2 regions of the Erwinia sp. AC075 genome follow, and region 1 is predicted to be linked to the other one. Evidence: predicted binding sites of a transcription regulator. Region 1 holds the regulator's gene; the other holds the start of a gene.
What was found. The regulator PhoB, encoded in region 1, activates phosphate uptake and scavenging genes when phosphate is short. The targets are predictions, from matches to a motif close to CTGTCATAAAACTGNCNNAT.
Positions count from the first base shown of each region.

Region 1 (10,055 bases):
ATCTGCGCCGCGCCGGCCGCCAGCGAGGTGGGTGCGGTAGAGGAACCAGCGGCCTGCACCTGCACATTTACGCCCGGAAACTGCCGGTTGAAGCTATCGCCCCACAGCGTCATTAAGCTGCCGAGGGTATCCGAGCCAACGCTGGTCAGGTTACCGGCCAGCATCCCCTCTTGTGCCTGGGTGGTCAGGCTGAAACAGGCCAGCAGCATCAGAAACAGCTTTTTCATCACAGGGTTCCGCTACGATCATCGAACCGCATTCTGTGCCAACTCGCTGCTGACAATCAACCTTGGTGGTAAGGAGAAGCTGAAACAGGTCTCTTTGCCAGGCTGGCTGGTGATGTCCAGCCGGGTGTTGTGGTGGCTGAGCGCATGCTTGACGATCGCCAGGCCAAGCCCGCTGCCGCCGGTTTGCCGCGAACGGGCCTTATCGACGCGGTAAAAGCGCTCGGTCAGCCGGGGAATATGCTCTTGTGCAATGCCCGGACCGTTATCCTTCACCTTAAATTGCGCGCCCTGTGGAGTTCTCAGCCAGCTGATATCGATGCGCGTGCCGGCCGGCGTGTGGTTAACCGAGTTGTACACCAGGTTTGAGATGGCGCTGCGCAGCTGTTCATCATTGCCATACACCCGCAAATCCGCGTCCATCGTGAAGTGAATCTCGTGCCGGCCCTGGCTCAGGGTTTCCGCTTCACGCTGCAGCAGACGCAGCATCATCGGCACGTCGACTTTTTCCTGCAGATCCAGCGCCGGTGCGGCTTCAATCCGCGACAGGGTCAGCAACTGTTTCACCAGGCCGTCCATGCGGCGGGTCTGCTCCTGCATGGTGTGCAGGGCCTTGTCACGCAGCGGGCCTTCCATCACCGAATCGTTCATCATCTCCAGATAGCCCTGCAGCACCGTTAACGGCGTGCGTAGCTCATGGCTGACGTTAGCGAAGAAGTTGCGCCGGGCACCCTCAAGCTGATGCATCTGCGTCACATCACGGGCCACCAGCAGCCATTGCCCTTCCGAGTAGGGCATTACGCGGAATTCCAGCTGACGATTGCTGTTCAGCACCAGCGTCAGCGGTCGGGTAAAATCGCGCTGCCGCACATAGCGGGTAAACTCGGGATAGCGCAGCAGGTTAAGGATGTTCTGACCATTGTCTTCCGGCCAGCGCAGTCCCAGCATCTGTTGCGCCAGGCCGTTACACCAGAAAATGGTGCCCTCTTCTGTGGTCAATACCACCGCATCAGGTAAGGATTCGGCGCCACTGCGAAAGCGTTTGATCAGATGGCCCAGCTCACGCCGACGCCGGCGATTTCTCGCCTGCATCTGGTAAAGGCCATAAAAGAGAGGTTCCCAGCTGCCGCGCCCCGCCGGTGGCGTCATGCTGCGGTCAATCCACAGCCAGTGGGATAAACGAAGTAAATTAGCGAAATGCCAGCCCAAAACGGCTAACACCGATACCAGTAGCAGCCAGGGCAGGTAGCCCACCAGCAGCCCCAAAATCAGGGCCGGAAGGCAGGCGAGCACCACTTCCAGCAACAATCTCTTCCAGGAGAGGCGTTCCAACACGGTGAAGACTCCAGTGCGAACGATCAGTAACGTGCAGAGAAACGGTAACCTGTTCCGCGAACCGTCTGCACCATGCGATCGTGCCCGGTCAGTTCCAGCGCTTTACGTAAGCGGCGAATATGAACGTCAACGGTACGATCTTCGACGTACACGTTAGTGCCCCAGACATGATTAAGCAACTGCTCACGGCTGTAAACCCGCTCAGGATGGGTCATAAAGAAATGCAGCAGCTTGTATTCCGTCGGCCCCATTTCCAGCGGCTGGGTGTCTGACATCACGCGATGAGACGAAGGATCCAGGCTCAGTCCCTGCATCTCAATCACTTCTTCCACCGCCATTGGCGAGATCCTGCGCATCACCGCTTTAATCCGCGCCACCAACTCTTTCGGCGAAAACGGCTTGGTAATATAGTCGTCAGCCCCCACTTCCAGACCGCGAACGCGATCTTCTTCTTCACCGCGCGCCGTCAGCATCATCACCGGAATGTCGCGGGTCATCGCTTCACGCTTTAAATGCTTGATAAACTGAATGCCTGAACCACCCGGGAGCATCCAGTCCAACAGGATCAAATCAGGCCAGGGTTCGATAAGCAAATTGACCGCACTGTCATAATCTTCCGCTTCTATCGGTTGATAGTCATTTTGCTCCAGCACGAAACACAACATCTCACGGATTGGGGCTTCATCTTCGACTACCAGAATACGCTTAGCCATTATTGCTCCTGCTACTGTGACGGAATGTCACTGGATTTGCGGCGTCATTATGCGTCAGTTTTATGACAGTTTTATGAAAAAAGCACGGCCCGGGCCGCCGTTTAATAACACTTTTGTGAAGGTTACAGTCATTCAGACTGGGGTTTTACGCGTTGCTGTTTATAATCGTCGACTCTGCCTTGCGCCTTAAAGGGATCTCATGCGAATTATCCACACGTCAGACTGGCATCTGGGCCAATTTTTTTACACCAAAAGCCGCGCCCCGGAACATCAGGCTTTTACAGACTGGCTGCTGGCTCAGGCGGTGGAACATCAGGTAGATGCCATTATCATCGCGGGGGATATCTTCGACACCGGTTCGCCGCCCAGCTATGCGCGCGAGCTGTATAACCGTTTCGTGGTCAACCTCCAGCAAACCGGCTGTCAGCTGGTGGTGCTGGGTGGCAATCATGATTCCGTCGCCACGCTGAATGAATCGCGTGAGCTGCTGGCCTGTCTCAACACCCGGGTGATCGCCGCGGCCAGTGACGATATCGCCCAGCAGGTGGTGATCCTGAATAAGCGCAATGGCGAACCTGGCGCGGTCCTGTGCGCCATTCCCTTCCTTCGCCCGCGTGACATCACCGTCAGCCAGGCCGGTCAGTCTGGCCATGAGAAGCAGCAGACCCTGCTGGAGGCCATCACCCAGCATTACGATCGCTGCTGGCAGGCGGCGCAGGCCGAGCGGCAAAGGCTGGATTTACCGTTGCCGATTATTGCTACCGGCCATCTGACCACCGTCGGCGTGACCAAAAGTGATGCGGTACGCGATATCTATATCGGCACGCTGGATGCTTTTCCGGCCCAGGCATTTCCCCCGGCGGATTACATCGCGCTCGGCCATATCCACCGCGCGCAGCGCATCGCCAACACGGAGCATATTCGCTACAGCGGCTCCCCGATTCCGCTCAGTTTTGACGAGTTGGGCAAAGACAAAAGCGTGTTTCTGGTCGACTTTGCCGACGGCAAGCTGAGCCAGGTTGAAACGCTCTCCGTCCCGCTGTTTCAGCCGATGCAGATGATCAAAGGCTCGCTGGAGGAGATTGAGCAGCAGCTGGCCGCGATTGCGCCGCGTGAAGATGGCAAGCCGGTGTGGCTGGATATCGAGATTTCCACCCAGGCGTGGCTGAACGACCTTCAGCGGCGTATTCAGGAACTGACCCAGGAAATGCCGGTAGAGGTGGTGCTGTTGCGCCGCAGCCGCGAGCAACGGGAACAGGTTATCGACCGGCAAAACAATGAAACCCTCAGCGAACTCAGCGCGCAGGAGGTGTTTAGCCGCCGTCTGGCGCTGGAAGAAAATGAACAGCCTGAACGGCTGGCGCGGGCGACGGCGCTGTTCACCCTGACGCTGGCAGAAATTGATGATGAGGTGCAACCGTGAAAATCCTGACGCTGCGGTTCAAAAACCTCAACTCGCTTAAAGGCGAATGGAAGATAGATTTTACCGCCGAGCCCTTTGCCAGCAACGGTTTGTTTGCCATTACCGGCCCGACCGGCGCGGGAAAAACCACCCTGCTGGATGCCATCTGCCTGGCGCTGTACCACGAGACGTCGCGGCTGGGGAAACTCTCGCAGACGCAGAACGATTTGATGACCCGCGACACCTCAGAATGTCTGGCCGAGGTTGAATTTGAAGTGAAAGGCGTGGCCTGGCGGGCATTCTGGAGCCAGAACCGCGCACGCGGCGCGGTGGATGGCAATTTGCAGGCCCCGCGCGTCGAGCTGGCCCGCTGTGATGACAACAAAATCGTCGCCGATAAGGTGAAAGACAAGCTGGATATGCTGACGGCGCTGACCGGGCTGGATTTCGAGCGCTTTACCAAATCGATGATGCTGTCGCAAGGGCAGTTTGCCGCCTTTCTGAATGCCGATGCCAACAGCCGGGCAGAGCTGCTGGAAGAGCTGACCGGCACCGAAATCTACGGTCGCCTGTCCGCCAACGTCTTTGAACGGCATAAAAACGCCAAAGTGGCGCTGGATACGCTGCGTGCGCAGGCCAGCGGCATGGCGCTACTCGACGAAGAGCAACTGCAGCTGCTAACAACCCAGTTAGAGCAGTTGGTGTCGGATGAGCAGGTACTCACTTCGCAACATCAGCAGCACAGCCTTTTATGGCAATGGCAGCAGCAATATCACGCGGCCTTGCAGGCGCTGAAAGCGGCCGAAGACGATCATCAGCAGGCCGAAAGCGCCTGGCAACATGACAGCGGCGAGCTGGCGCGTCTGGTTCAGGCCGAACCGGCAGAAAAACTGCGCCCGCTCTGGCAACAACGCGAACAGTATCAGCAGGATGCGCATCAGCTCAGCATCCAGCTGCAGAACCTGTCCCAGCAAAAGGATCGGGCTCAGCAGCAGCTGACCGGCTTAACCCAGCAGCTGAAAGCGGCCGATGAGGCACGGCAACAGCATGAAGCGCATCGCCAGCAGCAGGAAACGGTGATTACCGACAGGGTGCTGCCGCTGGATAACCGCATCGCCACGCTGGACCAGCAAAACCAGCTGCTCGAAAAAGAGGTCAGTGAGTACCAACAATCTCTTAATCGTCGGCAGGATGCCCTGCAGCAGAACCAGAAATCCCAGGCTGAGAAGCAACTTCAGCAGCAGCAAACCCGCCAATGGCAGCAGGCACATCCGCACTTTTCCGGCTGGGGTGCCTCCCTTCCCCTGTGGCGCGTGCGCTTTGAGCAGCAGCATCAGAGCGAACTGGCGCTGACTGCACTGCAGGCACGCAGTGCACAACAGGCCGCTCAGGTGGTTCAGCAGGAACAGCATTACACCGCGCTCGATCGGCAGATACAGCCTCAGCAACAGCAGCTGGAACAGGCCAAAACCCGCTGTGATGAAGCTGAAAAATTGCATCACCAGCGTCAGCTGCAGCATCCGGAAGATCGGCTGCAGGCCTCGCTGGCCCAGCTCAGCCAGCAACGTCCACTCCGACAAACGCTGGCGCTGCTGATCCCGCAGTGGCAGCAGTTGCAGACCCGCATGCAGCGACAGCAAACCAGTCAGTCAGAGGGTCAGAAACAGCTGAAGCTGACCGAACAGCAACTCGAGGTGCTGCGCGCGAACTGGAAAGAGAAGCATCAGCACTGGCAGGATCTGGAGAAGCGCTGCGAGCTTGAGAGGCGCATTGCCGGGCTGGAGCAGCAGCGGGCCTTACTGGAAGCCGGTCAGCCTTGTCCGCTGTGTGGCGCGTGCGAGCATCCTGCAATTGCCGACTATCAGGCCCTTGAGCCGTCAGAAAATCAGCAGCGGCTGGTCAAACTGAAAGCCGAGGTCGATAGCCTGAAAGATCAGGGCACGGCGACGCGGGAACAGTTGAAAAACCTGCAGCAGCAGGCGGAGAAAGAGCAGCAGCTGCGGGAAGAGAACGATCGTGAAGCCGCACAGTTACAAAGCCAGTGGCAGACCGCAGTCGATGGCCTGGCGTTAACCCTGACGCTGGCAGACCGGGAAGAAACGCAGCAATGGCTGGCCGCTCAGGATCAGTCAGAAGCTGAGGGTCAGGCTAACTTACTCAGCCTGCAGCAAAGCGCGCGAGAACTGCAACAGCAGAAAGATGCGCTGAACCAGCGGCAGAATGAGCTGGCAGCATTGCTGCAGCAGCAACAGCTGGCAGGTCAGCAACTGCTTACTACCCGACAGGCGCTGAGCGAGCTGGAGCAGCAGCATAAACAGCAGCAGGCCGCCGTGCAGCAGCAGCGCGACGACCTGCAGGCCTCGCTGGCCGAATCTGCGCTGACGCCACCCGAGCCGGGCAGCCATGAAAGCTGGCTGGCCAGCAGACAAGATAAGTGGCAGCAGTGGCTGAAAGCGGAGCAGGCGCTAACTGACCTGTTGCCACAGCTGACGACCCTTGCCACTCAGCAGCAGGCATTGAGCGATGAAATCGGCCGCGAAAAATCGCGCCTTGCGGAACTGGCACTGCGCCTTAACACCGAAGCTGAATCGCTGAGCGAATTGCGAGCCCAACGCCTGCAGCTGTTTGGCGAGCAGGCAACTTCAGCGGTACAACAGCAGCTGCGTCTGGATTCTCAGCGTCACGCCGAAAGCAGCCAAGCCTGCCTGCAGCAGTGGCAGACAGAGCAGAACCAGTTAAATACACTGACCGGACAGCATAACTCACTATCTGAGCAGTCGGTTACGCTGGCACGACGGCTTGAAGATGCTCAGCAAGCGTTGAATACCGCACTGGCCGCCAGTCACTTCAGTGATGAAGCGGCCTTCACTGCCGCATTGCTGGATGAAGAGCAGACGCTGAAACTGCGTGCATTGCAAAAGCAGCACGACCAGCGTCGCCAGCAAGCCAGCGTATTGCTGCAACAGGCGCAAAAAATCCGGGATCGGCATCTTGAGCAGAAACCCGCCGAACTCACGGAGCAGACTGAGGCGTTAAGTGAAGCGGTCAGCCGGCTGGCTAACCTGCTGAAAGAGAATAATCGCCAGCAAGGGGAAACCCGCCAGCAGCTGACCAGCGATGCCGCGCGTCGCCAGCAGCAGCAATCGTTACTGGAACAAATCCGGCAGAACGAACAGGAAGTGGAAGACTGGGGCTATCTCAACCAGCTGATCGGGTCCCGCGAAGGGGATAAATTCCGTAAGTTTGCCCAGGGACTGACCCTTGATCACCTGGTGTGGCTGGCGAACAACCAGCTGAACCGGCTGCACGGACGCTATCTGTTGCAGCGTAAATCGAAAGAGGCGCTGGAGTTGCAGGTGGTGGATACCTGGCAGGCAGATTCACTGCGCGATACCCGCACCCTGTCCGGCGGCGAAAGCTTCCTCGTCAGCCTTGCGCTGGCATTGGCGCTGTCGGACCTGGTCAGCCATAAAACCCGGATTGAATCCCTGTTCCTCGACGAAGGTTTTGGCACGCTGGATGCGGAAACGCTGGACAGTGCGTTGGACGCGCTGGATGCCCTGAATGCCAGTGGCAAAACGATTGGCGTGATCAGCCACGTGGAAGCGATGAAAGAACGCATCCCGGTGCAGATCAAGGTCAGAAAAGTCAACGGATTGGGTTACAGCAAGCTGGAAACGCCCTCGGCGTAAAGCGGGCGCCTGGAAGGCGCCCGATGATGACTTACAGGGTCGGTGATTTCGCGCGCGGCCCTTTTAAAATGCCGCCATTGTCATTGGCGCTCAGCAAACGGGCACTGGTGACAGAGGCCACGGTATGCGCCTCATCGCTGACGTTGTTGACGATCTGCTTCACCGCCGCCGCAACCAGCATCCCCACCAGTCCCTGGTTATTGTTGTTTTCGTTGTTCGCCGCGGTGGCCAGTCCACTCCAGATCTGCGTGCCGGTGCGCAAATCCACCAGTTTGGCAGTGGCCGTCACCTGGGTCACGCTGTCTACCACAATGTACTTGGTGCCGTACGAAGTGATATCGATGTACAGCGCCGCATCCGCATTGAAGATACTGCGCAACTTAGCCGCGCTGACGCCACGAATGTCGGTGGCATTGGTCAGGCCGTTCTGATTAAAGGTCTCTTCCACCACGGCGACCGGGAAGACGTAGTAGCCCGATTCCGCCAGCGGCTGTGTTACCAGCGAGGCAAAGCTGTGGGCGGCATTGATATCCGTGGTGCGATTTTCCGCAGGCAGCACCAGAATCGAGGCCGGCTTGCTGGCACGGAACGCGGTGTAATCATAAGGCGTTTTTTTGGCGCAGCCGGTCAGGGCCAGCACCGCCAGGACGGCGGAAATAACTACAATTTTCTTCATTAATTTGCTCCCTGCTTATTACGCATCAGAAAGTCCATATAGTGAGCGGATTCAGGAAACGCGGTTTTCTCGGCGTTAAATTGCTCGAATGCCAGATCCGGATGACCGGTATCGACATACAACAATCCCAATTGCGCGCGCAGGCCTGGCGCTACCGGTTTATTTTTGGCATGGGCTTGCTGAATAACTGCATTAAGCGTCTCAATTTCTTTTTCAGGTGCCGCACTTTTCTGGTAATAGCTGTAAAGCGAGGGCTGATAGTCACCCCAATAATAGATATTGCTACTTTTTTCGGCGCAGGCCGTCAATAACAGCGCGGTTGTCGCTATTAGCAGTGTCTTATTAATTCGCATTGTATTCCCTTCCCTGAGTTATTTAGCTGCGCGCCATGCGCCGGACTCCAGTCCGCTGACCAGATGATTTACCGCTTCACGCATCGCCAGATCGATCACCTTGCCATTCAACGTTGAGTCATAGCTGGCGGTGCCGCCAAAGCCAATCACTTCACGATTTGAAAGCTGATATTCGCCCGCGCCCTGCACGGAATAAACCACTTCAGAGGTGGCAACATCGACGATATTCAGGTTCACTTTCGCGTAAGCAACCTGCGTTTTCCCCCGGCCCAGAACGCCCCACAGCTGCTGATCGCCGACTTCCTTGCGTCCGAACTCGGTGATATCACCGGTCACCACATAATCCGCACCCTTGATGGTCTGCGCGCTGCGCTTGTAGCCCGCTTCAGCCTTCAGCTCATCCAGGTTGGCGCGATCCAGCACGTTAAAGCGGCCGGTTTGCTGCAGGTGGGTGATCAGAATCGTTTTGGACTGATTGCCCAGACGATCGACGCCATCCGAGAAGATGCCGTTCATATACGCGGAACGGTTATCGAACTTACCGACCGCGATGGGGCTTTTAGCGCCCTGCCAGGCCGGTTGCGTGGCAGCAGTCACCTGAGGCGCTTCAATGGCACGCGAGGATTCGGTCGCGCAACCGCTGAGCATGGCGCTACTTAATAAGGTCAATGCGAGGACGTTAATATAAGGTTTCATTTCTGTTCCATGAATTAAGGTAAAAACCCGTCTGACGGCTTCATTTACGGCAAACCTGTTGCTCTACTTCCCGAAGCACTTAATAAAAACAGGCATAATTTACGCTGGAAAAGGAGAATTGAAAAATAATTTATTTCCGTTATTAAGTAAATTCCCTGCCAGTTTGTTTTAATCTGAGAGAATATATTCGCTGAAGTAGAGATTTATCTGTAAAGAGTCTGACGGCGAAAAAAGAGTCAGCCAGCAAGAAGCTAACAGGATAAACTATCGGCTGGACGTCAGGATTCTTTAGAAATAGTGATGAATAAATGAAAATGAATCGGCACAAAATGGCATGGGCGTTGGCGGCAACGGTGATGACGACGCTGCTGGCCGGCTGTCAGTCAGCCAAAAATACTCAGCAAAATGCCCCGGCGACGGCGCAGGAAATGCAGGCGTTTGCTGACCAGCAGTGCACAGCCGCCACCGCAGAAATGTCTGAGGAAGACTGCCGCTACTACGCGAAAATGCAGTACGGTATTCAGCGCAATTTTTATGACCACGCGCGTTATGTCGGACGCGAATGCGTGCTGACCATTAGCTGGAAACAGAATGGGCGGTATAGCGTGTTGAGTACGTCGGGCGATGAGCAACTGTGTAAGAAAGCCTGGGGCGTGGTCAGCAGCGCGGAAAATCTGCCCGCGCCACCGAAAAAATTCCCCAGCGAAATTATTCTCGACTTTAAGCCGGCCGGTTAACCCGCCAACTCGTCCTGCCGCCACTGACGTGGGCTGATGCCAAACCAGCGGCGGAAGGCGCGGGAAAAGGCGCTGACTTCGGAATAGCCCAACAGCAGCGCCATCTCCGAAATTGGCAGCTGGCGCTGTTGCAGGTAGTGCTTGGCCATTTCGCAACGCACCTTGTCCACCAGCGCGGTGAAGCTCAGGTTTTCATCGCGTAGACGCCGTTGCAGCGACCAGCTCGA
Region 1 covers NZ_CEEDEU010000001.1:2,593,769-2,603,823, forward strand. The annotation lists gene AC0IXH_RS12380 (PstS family phosphate ABC transporter substrate-binding protein) at 1-227, opposite strand, end outside; gene phoR (phosphate regulon sensor histidine kinase PhoR) at 246-1,559, opposite strand; gene phoB (phosphate response regulator transcription factor PhoB) at 1,583-2,272, opposite strand; gene sbcD (exonuclease subunit SbcD) at 2,472-3,695, shown strand; gene AC0IXH_RS12400 (AAA family ATPase) at 3,692-7,366, shown strand; gene AC0IXH_RS12405 (DUF799 domain-containing protein) at 7,398-8,042, opposite strand; gene AC0IXH_RS12410 (DUF4810 domain-containing protein) at 8,042-8,395, opposite strand; gene AC0IXH_RS12415 (CsgG/HfaB family protein) at 8,414-9,091, opposite strand; gene AC0IXH_RS12420 (cell envelope integrity TolA C-terminal domain-containing protein) at 9,400-9,828, shown strand; gene qhpR (AraC-like transcriptional regulator QhpR) at 9,825-10,055, opposite strand, start outside.

Region 2 (10,055 bases), 1.8 Mb from region 1:
TCTGGAAACAGTACGGCTGGCTGGATCTGTATGAAATCATCCCTGGCTTCCTGTTCGCCAGCCTGGCAATTTGGATCGTCAGCCTGATGGGCCGCGAGCCAAGCGCTGCGGCACAGCAACGTTTCGAAGCAGCAGAAATCGAATACAACACCAAATAAGTCAGCGTTTACCACCGGGCGTCGCACTGACGCCCGGTCGGTTGACTGCCATTGACTCTTCGCACGCCCCGTTTGTATCCGCTACAGCACCGCCGCGCCCCTTCTCGCAGATTGCGAAAATACCCACGATCCCTCTTGTTTTTTCGTTGCCGATAATGATAATCGATATCGTTTTGATTTACGTTTCTTTACCGCAACTGAAATTCTTTCACACTCGAGGGTGTAGGCATGTTTGTTCCATTTCTCATCATGTTACGCGAAGGCCTGGAAGCCGCGCTGATTGTCAGCCTGATCGCCAGTTACCTGAAGCGTACCCATCGCAGTGAATGGTTTGGCGCAATGTGGGTGGGCGTGTTTGTTGCCGCCGCACTCTGCCTTGGCGTTGGCTACTTTATCAACGAAACCACCGGCGAATTCCCGCAGAAAGAGCAGGAGCTGTTTGAAGGGATCGTGGCCGTGGTGGCCGTGTGTATCCTGACCTACATGGTGTTCTGGATGCGCAAAGTGTCCCGCAACGTGAAAGCCCAACTGGAAGATGCCGTGGACAATGCGTTGCAGAAGGGCAAAAGCAGCGGCTGGGCGCTGATTATGATGGTGTTCCTGGCGGTTGCCCGTGAAGGCCTCGAATCGGTGTTTTTCCTGCTCGCGGCCTTCCAACAGGATGTGGGCATTGGCCCACCGTTGGGCGCCATACTGGGCCTGGCGACCGCGATTATCCTCGGCATGCTGATCTACTGGGGCGGCGTGCGTCTTAACCTGGCGACCTTCTTCAAGTGGACCAGCCTGTTTATCCTGTTTGTGGCCGCCGGTCTGGCCGCCGGTGCAATCCGCGCCTTCCACGAAGCCGGGCTGTGGAATCATTTCCAGGACATCGCCTTTGATATGAGTAATACGCTCTCCACCAGCACCCTTATCGGTACGCTGCTGGAAGGGATGTTGGGCTACCAGGAAACGCCAAGCGTCAGCGAAGTGGCGGTCTGGTTTATCTATTTAGTTCCTGCGCTGCTGCTGTTCTTTATGCCAGTGCGTCCACAGGCTACGGCAGTGCGTACCACACGCTAAGCCTTTGTCCGCGCCTGTTTTGCAGGCGCGTAACTTTTTCACAGGGATTTACTATGACTCTTCGTTTTCGCCAGCACGCGCTGAATGCTGCGCTCGTGACTTTGCTGACCGGTTCTGCCGCTGCGATGGCCGCTGATATTCCACAGGTTAAAATCAGCGTGAATGACAAACAGTGTGATCCAATGAACGTCACGGTGAACGCGGGTAAAACCCAGTTCATCATCCAGAACAACAGCCAGAAAGGGCTGGAGTGGGAGATCCTGAAAGGGGTGATGGTGGTCGAAGAGCGTGAAAATATCGCGCCTGGCTTTACCCAGAAGCTGACGGCGAATCTGGAAGCCGGTGAATATGACCTGACCTGCGGCCTGTTAAGCAACCCGAAAGGCAAGCTGATCGTCAAGGGCACTAACGCGCCTTCTGACGGAAAGCCGGACGTGATGCAGTTGGTCGGACCGATTGCTGAATACAAAACCTACGTCACCAAAGAAGTGGTGGAACTGGTTGCCGGCACCAAAGCCTTTACCGATGCGGTGAAAGCGGGCGATATCGAAAAAGCCAAAGCGCTGTACGCACCGACCCGCCGTCATTACGAGCGCATCGAACCAATTGCCGAACTGTTCTCCGACCTGGATGGCAGCATCGACGCCCGTGAAGACGATTTCGAGAAGAAAGCGGAAGATCCTAAGTTCACCGGTTTCCACCGCATTGAGAAAGCACTGTGGGGCGATAAGAGCACCAAAGGCATGGAGTCCTTTGCGACTCAGCTGAACACCGACGTGTTGGATCTGCAGAAGCGCATTGACGAGCTGGCCTTCCCGCCAAGCAAAGTAGTTGGCGGTGCGGCAGGTCTGATTGAAGAAGTGGCCTCCAGCAAAATCTCAGGCGAAGAAGATCGTTACAGCCGCACTGACCTGTGGGATTTCCAGGCTAACGTTGACGGCGCGCAGAAAATTGTTAACCTGCTCCGTCCAATGCTGCAGAAGGCCGATGCGCCTCTGCTGGCGAAAATCGATGCGAACTTCAAGAAAGTGGACGGCATCTTGTCAAAATACCGGACCAAAGACGGTTACGAATCTTATGACAAGCTGACTGACGCTGACCGCAATGCAATGAAAGGCCCGATCACCACACTGGCGGAAGACCTTGCTAAGCTGCGCGGAACGCTGGGACTGGATTAACTGTAAATGGCAAAATCTGTGGATGACGCGGCACTGCCGTCGCGTCGTCGTTTATTAAAAGGCATGGGCATCCTTGGGGGGGCCTTTGCTGTAAGTGGTGGCTGTCCGGTGCATGCGGCACCGGATGATAAATCCTTCTCGCCAGGCGCCTTGTCGCCTTCAGCAAGACAGGAAGCACAGCCGTTCTATGGTCTGCATCAGGCGGGCGTAACCACACCTCAACAGGCTGCGATGATGATCGTAGCCTTTGACGTTTTGGCGACCGACAAAGCGGATTTGCAACGGTTGTTCCGCTTGCTCAACGATCGCATTGCCTTCCTGACCAAAGGCGGCAAAGCGCCGCTGGTGACCAATCCACGCTTACCGCCAATGGATTCCGGCATTCTGGGAGATGATATTTACCCGGATAATCTGACCATTACGGTGTCGGTGGGGCATTCGCTGTTTGACGAGCGCTATGGGTTACAGGCGCACAAGCCGGTGAAGTTACAGGCGATGACGCGTTTTCCTAACGATGCGTTGGATGCCCGTTTGTGCCACGGCGATCTGCTGCTGCAAATCTGTGCCAACACCAATGACACGGTGATCCATGCCCTGCGCGATATCATCAAGCATTCGCCGGATCTGCTTAGCGTGCGCTGGCGTCGTGAAGGTTTTATCTCTGACCATGCTGCGCGCAGCAAGGGCAAGGAGACGCCAATCAATCTGTTGGGCTTCAAGGACGGTACGGCGAATCCGGATACCACTAACCAGCCGCTGATGGACTCGATTCTGTGGGTCACCGCCGGGCAGGGCGAACCGGCCTGGACCGTGGGCGGCAGCTATCAGGCGGCGAGGATTATCCAGTTCCACGTTGAGTTCTGGGATCGTACGCCACTGCGCGAGCAGGAGACGATCTTTGGTCGCGTGAAGCACAGCGGTGCACCGTTAGGGATGCAGAACGAGCATGATGTGCCTGACTATGCCAGCGATCCTGATGGCAACGTCACGCCGCTGGATGCCCATATTCGTCTGGCAAATCCCCGTACGCCAGAAACGCAGAGCAATTTAATGCTGCGTCGCGGCTACAGCTATTCGGCGGGGGTATCAAACGCGGGTCAGCTGGAAATGGGCCTGTTGTTCGTTTGTTATCAGCATGATTTAGAAAAAGGTTTTCTCAGCGTGCAAAAAAGACTGAACGGTGAAGCCCTCGAGGAATATATCAAGCCGATTGGCGGGGGATATTTCTTTGTGCTACCCGGTGTCCAGGATGATAAGCATTATCTTGGGCAGTCTTTGCTGGAAGCCTGATAGTTTCATTAAAGAACCTTCTGCTTCGTTGTGAAGCGGGAGGTTATTTTTTAATCAGTTATTTTTTTCACCCCTTTTTCCTCCTCCCAGTGCATTTATCGATTCAGAAAAACCCGTAAGAAAAATCCATCTCGTTGAATTACTTCATTATTTAATTTCTCACAGCCAGGGTGCGGGCTATTAACCGATAAAATGTTACGTCAGACGTAAAATAGATGTTGCATTGATCCTGAGATCTGTAGCACCTTATTAACAGCGGGTGTTTAAAGTGTTGACATGTCCACCACGGAGATCGCGAATGGTAAAGTGTTGTAACGGACAGATGTACCATAAACAAAGTTTCGCGGCTCCATGCGAGGGCGCTACTCCCGCTTCAACTTTCTCTTCTCTTTTATATTCTAACGGCCAACTTCTTTCTTTTTCAAACCGGTGCACAGCTGCGCTCAAACACGGCTATGCGCTAACACAATGGCCAGACAAGGCTTAAAAGGAAGCCACCGAAACCTCTAAAGCGTTCACGTAATCGCATCGATTTGCAGGTGCGGGAAATGAAACCAACTGTAAGGTGCCACTATGGGAAGACAGAAAGCAGTGATCAAAGCGCGTCGTGAAGCAAAACGTGTGCTTCGTAGCGATTCACGCAGTCACCGTCAGCGTGAAGAAGAATCGGTCACCTCGCTGGTGCAGATGGGTGGGTTAGAGTCAATTGGCATGGCGCGTGATACCCGTGACCATTCCCCGATTGAAGCCCGAAATGAAGCTCAGGCGCACTATCTTAAAGCCATAGAAAGCAAACAACTGATCTTTGCCACAGGCGAAGCCGGTTGCGGTAAAACCTGGATCAGCGCAGCGAAAGCGGCTGAGGCCCTGATTCATAAGGATGTTGACAGGATTATTGTTACGCGTCCGGTGTTGCAGGCGGATGAGGATTTGGGATTCCTCCCTGGAGATATCTCAGAAAAATTCGCTCCGTACTTCCGGCCAGTGTATGACGTTCTGGTTAAACGTCTGGGCTCTTCCTTTATGCAGTATTGTCTGCGTCCCGAAATTGGCAAAGTGGAGATCGCTCCCTTCGCTTATATGCGTGGACGAACGTTTGAAAATGCCGTGGTGATCCTTGATGAGGCGCAAAACGTCACCGCCGCTCAGATGAAGATGTTTCTGACACGCCTTGGGGAAAACGTCACCGTGATTGTGAACGGCGATATCACACAGTGTGATTTGCCGTCCCATGTGAAGTCGGGTCTCAGCGATGCGCTATCTCGCTTCGAGGACGACGACATGGTCAGCGTGGTGCGTTTCGAGAAAGAAGATTGCGTACGTTCACAGCTCTGCCAGCGTACGCTTCTCGCTTACGGCTAAGAATCTGACTAGCTGAACCGAGCCCGGATGAAAGTCCGGGCTTTTTTATGCAAAAAAAAGTCTGAACGTAAGTTCAGACTCTTCTTTGAATATGGTGGTGAGAGAGGGGGATCACGAGGCACATCCCTGTGCCTCGCCCTTTGGGCAGCAGAGCTGTGCAAAACGGCTGTCCTGCCGTTTTGTCGAACCCTGTCGAGGCTTCTCACCCCTCTCTCCTGAATTTTATGCAAAAAAAAAGTCTGAACGTAAGTTCAGACTCTTCTTCGAATATGGTGGTGAGAGAGGGGTTCGAACCCTCGATACGTTGCCGTATACACACTTTCCAGGCGTGCTCCTTCAGCCACTCGGACACCTCACCATATTTTTACTGCTGTGTCCCAGAGGGGCGACGGGGCGCTACTATAGGCAGTCGCAGGGAAGCGGTCAAGCAGAATTTTCTTTGCTTCTATCAGCTTATCCTCAATCCACTCACTGATTTATCCAGAAAGTTCACAAAAATCAGGTCATAAAACTGACATCAACTAAACACAAAAATGTCATGGTTGTGTCGCAGACTGGCTCCCTGAAATGTTTAGCAAAACTTACTCATGGAGCCTTGAGTTTATGAACGTTAAAAGCCTGTTTACCCTGTCTTTGGTTGCCTCTGTTATCTCTTCCTCCGCCATCGCCGATATCGCCACTTACACCCGGGCCGCGCAGGGCGACATCACCCAGCCTGGCGGTGCCCGTCGCTTGACCGGTGACCAGACCGACGCGCTGAAAGCCTCGCTGAACAGCAATAAAGCCAAAAACGTAATCCTGTTGATTGGCGATGGTATGGGCGACTCTGAAATTACCGCAGCACGTAACTATGCCGAGGGCGCGGGCGGCTTTTTTAAAGGGATTGATGCGCTGCCGCTAACCGGGCAATACACGCATTACGCGCTGGACAAGAAAACCCATAAACCGGATTACGTCACTGACTCTGCCGCATCAGCCACCGCGTGGAGCACCGGGGTGAAATCGTATAATGGCGCAATCGGCGTGGACGTTAACGGCATCGATCACCCAACCATTATGGAAATGGCGAAAGCAGCGGGTAAAGCAACGGGCAACGTCTCAACCGCTGAGCTGGAAGATGCGACGCCAGCGGCGCAGATCGCCCATGTCACTTCGCGTAAGTGTTATGGCCCGGAAAAAACCAGCGAGCTATGCGCCGCCAATGCGTTAGAAAAAGGCGGCAGGGGATCGATTGCTGAGCAGCTGCTGAATGCCCGTGCGGATGTGACGCTCGGCGGCGGCGGTAAAACCTTCAGCGAAACCGCGAAAGCCGGCGAGTGGCAAGGCAAGACGCTGGAAGAGCAGGCTAAGCTGCGGGGTTATCAGTGGGTCAGCGATCTTAACGGCATGACGGCCATTACCGAGGCGAATCAGGACAAACCGGTGTTAGGTCTGTTTGCTCAGGGCAACATGCCGGTACGTTGGAAAGGGCCGAAAGCGACTTATCACGGCAACGGTGAAGACAAGGCGATAAGTTGTGAAGTGAATGCCGAACGTCCGGCAACCACGCCGACGTTGGCGCAGATGACCGACAAAGCAATTGCGTTGTTGAGCAAGGACCAGAATGGCTTTTTCCTGCAGGTTGAAGGCGCGTCGATAGATAAGCAGGATCACGCTGCCAACCCATGTGGTCAGATTGGTGAGACGGTCGATCTGGACGAGGCGGTACAGAGGGCGCTGGAGTTTGCCCGTAAAGACGGTAACACGCTGGTGATTGTGACGGCTGACCATGCGCACTCCAGCCAGATCGTTGCCAATGACAGCAAAGCGCCTGGCCTGACGCAAACGCTGAAGACCAAAGAGGGGGGGTTTATGACCCTCAGTTACGGCAATTCTGAGGAGGATTCTCAGGGCCACACCGGCACGCAGTTGCGTATTGCTGCTTACGGTCCACATGCGGCTAACGTTGTCGGGCTGACCGATCAGACCGATCTGTTCTACACGCTGAAATCGGCGATGGAAATCCAGTAACTTTTTCTGGTTAGCCTGGGGGAGCTTCGCTAAGCTGAATCAGCGACTCCCCTTCAGGAATAATGTCATGCGGCAGAGCTTGTTACGTGTACGCGATGGTCAGGGCGCCACCGTGTCGTTTTCTGAATTACTGTTCGATCTGATTTACGTCTTCGCCGTTACCCAACTTTCCCACTATTTGCTGCATCATCTGACGCTGGTCGGCGCGTTGCAGACGCTGTTGCTGTGGTTTGCCGTCTGGCTGGCCTGGCAATATACCGCCTGGGTCACCAACTGGTTCGATCCGGAAACCCGGCAAATCCGTCTGTTGTTGTTCGCCATTATGTTGCTGGGGCTGTTTGCGTCCTCAGCCTTGCCTGAAGCCTTTGGCGAAAGGGGATTGGTGTTTGCCTTATTCTACATTTCGATGCAGGTTGGCCGTGCGGCGGTGACGTTGTTCTGGTTGCCGGACAATCATCTGTTACAACGTAACTTTCAGCGCATCTTAGGCTGGATGGTGATTTCCGCGGTGTTTTGGCTGATTGGCGGTGTTGTAGAGGGGAATGGGCGGATGGTGTGGTGGGCGATCGCCATTGCCTGTACCTACATTTCGCCGATGATAGGTTTCTGGTTGCCAGTGTTAGGGCGTTCAAATACGTCCAGCGAGTGGACGATTGAGGGCCATCATCTGGCGGAGCGCAGTCAGCTATTTGTGATTGTGGCGTTAGGGGAGACCATTCTGATCACTGGCGCGACATTGAGTGAGCTGGAGCGTTGGGATGCGCCGGTGATCATAGCCTCATTGGTGGCATTTCTCGGCAGTCTGGCGATGTGGTGGGTTTATTTTGACACCAGCAGTAAGGCGGGCAGTCATGCGATCCAGCAGTCGGAAAACCCGGGGCAAATGGGTGCCTGTTATCATTATGTGCATGTGGTATTGGTCGGTGCGATTATCGTTTGTGCGGTGGCGAACGAGTTGGTGATCGTCCATCCCGACGGGCATATGGATGCCAGCGCAATAGCGGTTTTGTTATTGGGTCCCGCCGCCTATCTGGCCGCCAACGGCATTTATAAAACCATGGTGTACCGGCGTTTCCCGCTTTCGCACATTGCCGGAATGGTGGCTCTGTTGGCGCTGTTACCGGTTTGTTTTATCACCGACAGGCTGATGATTAACGGATTAACAACAGTGGTGATGATCGCCGTCGCCGGATGGGAAAGCATATCGCGGGGGAAGGGAGTGGCTTAAGGTCAACATCGGGTTGGGTGGCACGGCGTCGGCATTACTGAGGTCAACACCGGGTCGGGTGGTAGGGCGTCGGCATTGCGGAGGTCAACACCGGGTTGGGTGGCACGGCGTCGGCACAGAGCGCCTTATCCGAGACGCCGTGAATCCATCCCTGGAGGCTTGGCTGCGGCATCCCTGCCGCAGACACTCGGCTAAGGCGCTCTGAGCCGCCACCTTATAGCATTGGTGTCGATGGGTGGACTGGTGGACGCACAAATCAAAGGAATGCATCGAAGAGGGTTTTGACCTGTGTGTCCACAATCAAGCATTCGATACTGAAGCTTAGGGGAAGGGAGAGAAGGTTGATAAGCAAAGCATCGGCGACAGGGATGTCGCCGCTGAGCCCCCAGGGATGGGTTCACGGCGACTTTGCGTTCAACCTTCTCTCCCTGACCTGCCACCACAGTTAGCAGGCGACTTACCCTAACTTCAGACTTTATTCGTCGAGGCTTCTCACCCCTCTCTCCTGAATTCTATGCAAAAAAAAAGTCTGAACGTATGTTCAGACTCTTCTTTAAATATGGTGGTGAGAGAGGGGTTCGAACCCTCGATACGTTGCCGTATACACACTTTCCAGGCGTGCTCCTTCAGCCACTCGGACACCTCACCATATTGTTGTCGCAACAAGGTTGCTGACGGGCGCTAATGTAGGCAAAAGCGCTGCCGCGGTCAACTCCCTTTCTCCACTTTTCTGCGCGTTTAGCCAGTTTTGCAGCAGTTTGCTGCTTAAATCACCAAAATCCCCACTAACCACAACGAAACGGCCTATCCGCTGTTAATAACCCCATACGTCCATTGCCGATCCTGACGAATACTTCATCGCGATACTATTGGTATCGCAACAATTTTTGCTTGCCAGACGCGCTGTTTTCCCCGAGCCTTGAGAAAAAACAGGAGAGCAAACGTGGATATCATTTTTTACCATCCGTCATTTAATGCAGAAACCTGGATCGACGGCCTGCAACAACGCCTGCCCGACGCCCGTATCCGCCAATGGACACCCGGCGATGATGCGCCTGCCGACTTTGCGCTGGTGCGCCAGCCTCCTGTCGATATGCTGCAAGGCCGTAAAGGACTGAGAGCAGTATTCGCGCTCGGCGCGGGCGTGGATGATATTCTCGGCCAGCTGCGCCAACATCCTGAAATGCTGGCTAAAGAGGTGCCGCTATTCCGCCTGGAAGACACCGGCATGGGCCGACAGATGCAGGAATACGCTGTTTACCATGTTTTAGGCTGGTTCCGTCGCTTCACGGAATATCAACAGCAGAAGGCACAGTCGCTGTGGCAACACCTGCCTAACTACAGCCGCAAAAATTTCAGCATCGGTATTCTGGGCGCGGGCGTACTGGGGCAGAGCGTGGCAGAAAGCCTGAAGATTTGGGGCTTCCCGGTGCGTTGCTGGAGCCGCTCACCAAAAGACTTGCCGGGTGTCACCAGTTTCCATGGCGCGGAACAGCTGGGCGAATTCCTGGCCGGCAGCCAGGTGCTGATTAACCTGTTGCCCAACACGCCACAGACCGAAGGGATCCTGAACCGCAGCTTGCTTAGCCAACTTAAACCGCAGGCATTCTTGCTTAACCTCGCCCGTGGTGCGCATCTGGTCGAAGACGATCTGCTGGCGGCGATCGAAGCCGGTGAGGTCAAAGCCGCCGCGCTGGACGTCTTCGTACGTGAACCGCTCGATACTTCCCATCCGTTCTGGACGCATCCGGATATTGCCATCACGCC
Region 2 covers NZ_CEEDEU010000001.1:820,199-830,253, forward strand. The annotation lists gene putP (sodium/proline symporter PutP) at 1-158, shown strand, start outside; gene efeU (iron uptake transporter permease EfeU) at 387-1,220, shown strand; gene efeO (iron uptake system protein EfeO) at 1,274-2,398, shown strand; gene efeB (iron uptake transporter deferrochelatase/peroxidase subunit) at 2,405-3,688, shown strand; gene phoH (phosphate starvation-inducible protein PhoH) at 4,262-5,050, shown strand; tRNA gene AC0IXH_RS03860 (tRNA-Ser) at 5,321-5,408, opposite strand; gene phoA (alkaline phosphatase) at 5,654-7,060, shown strand; gene AC0IXH_RS03870 (low temperature requirement protein A) at 7,128-8,288, shown strand; tRNA gene AC0IXH_RS03875 (tRNA-Ser) at 8,849-8,936, opposite strand; gene ghrA (glyoxylate/hydroxypyruvate reductase GhrA) at 9,232-10,055, shown strand, end outside.
Region 2: a site for PhoB is predicted at 5,551-5,570, ahead of phoA (alkaline phosphatase). Genes of this name have one in related genera too.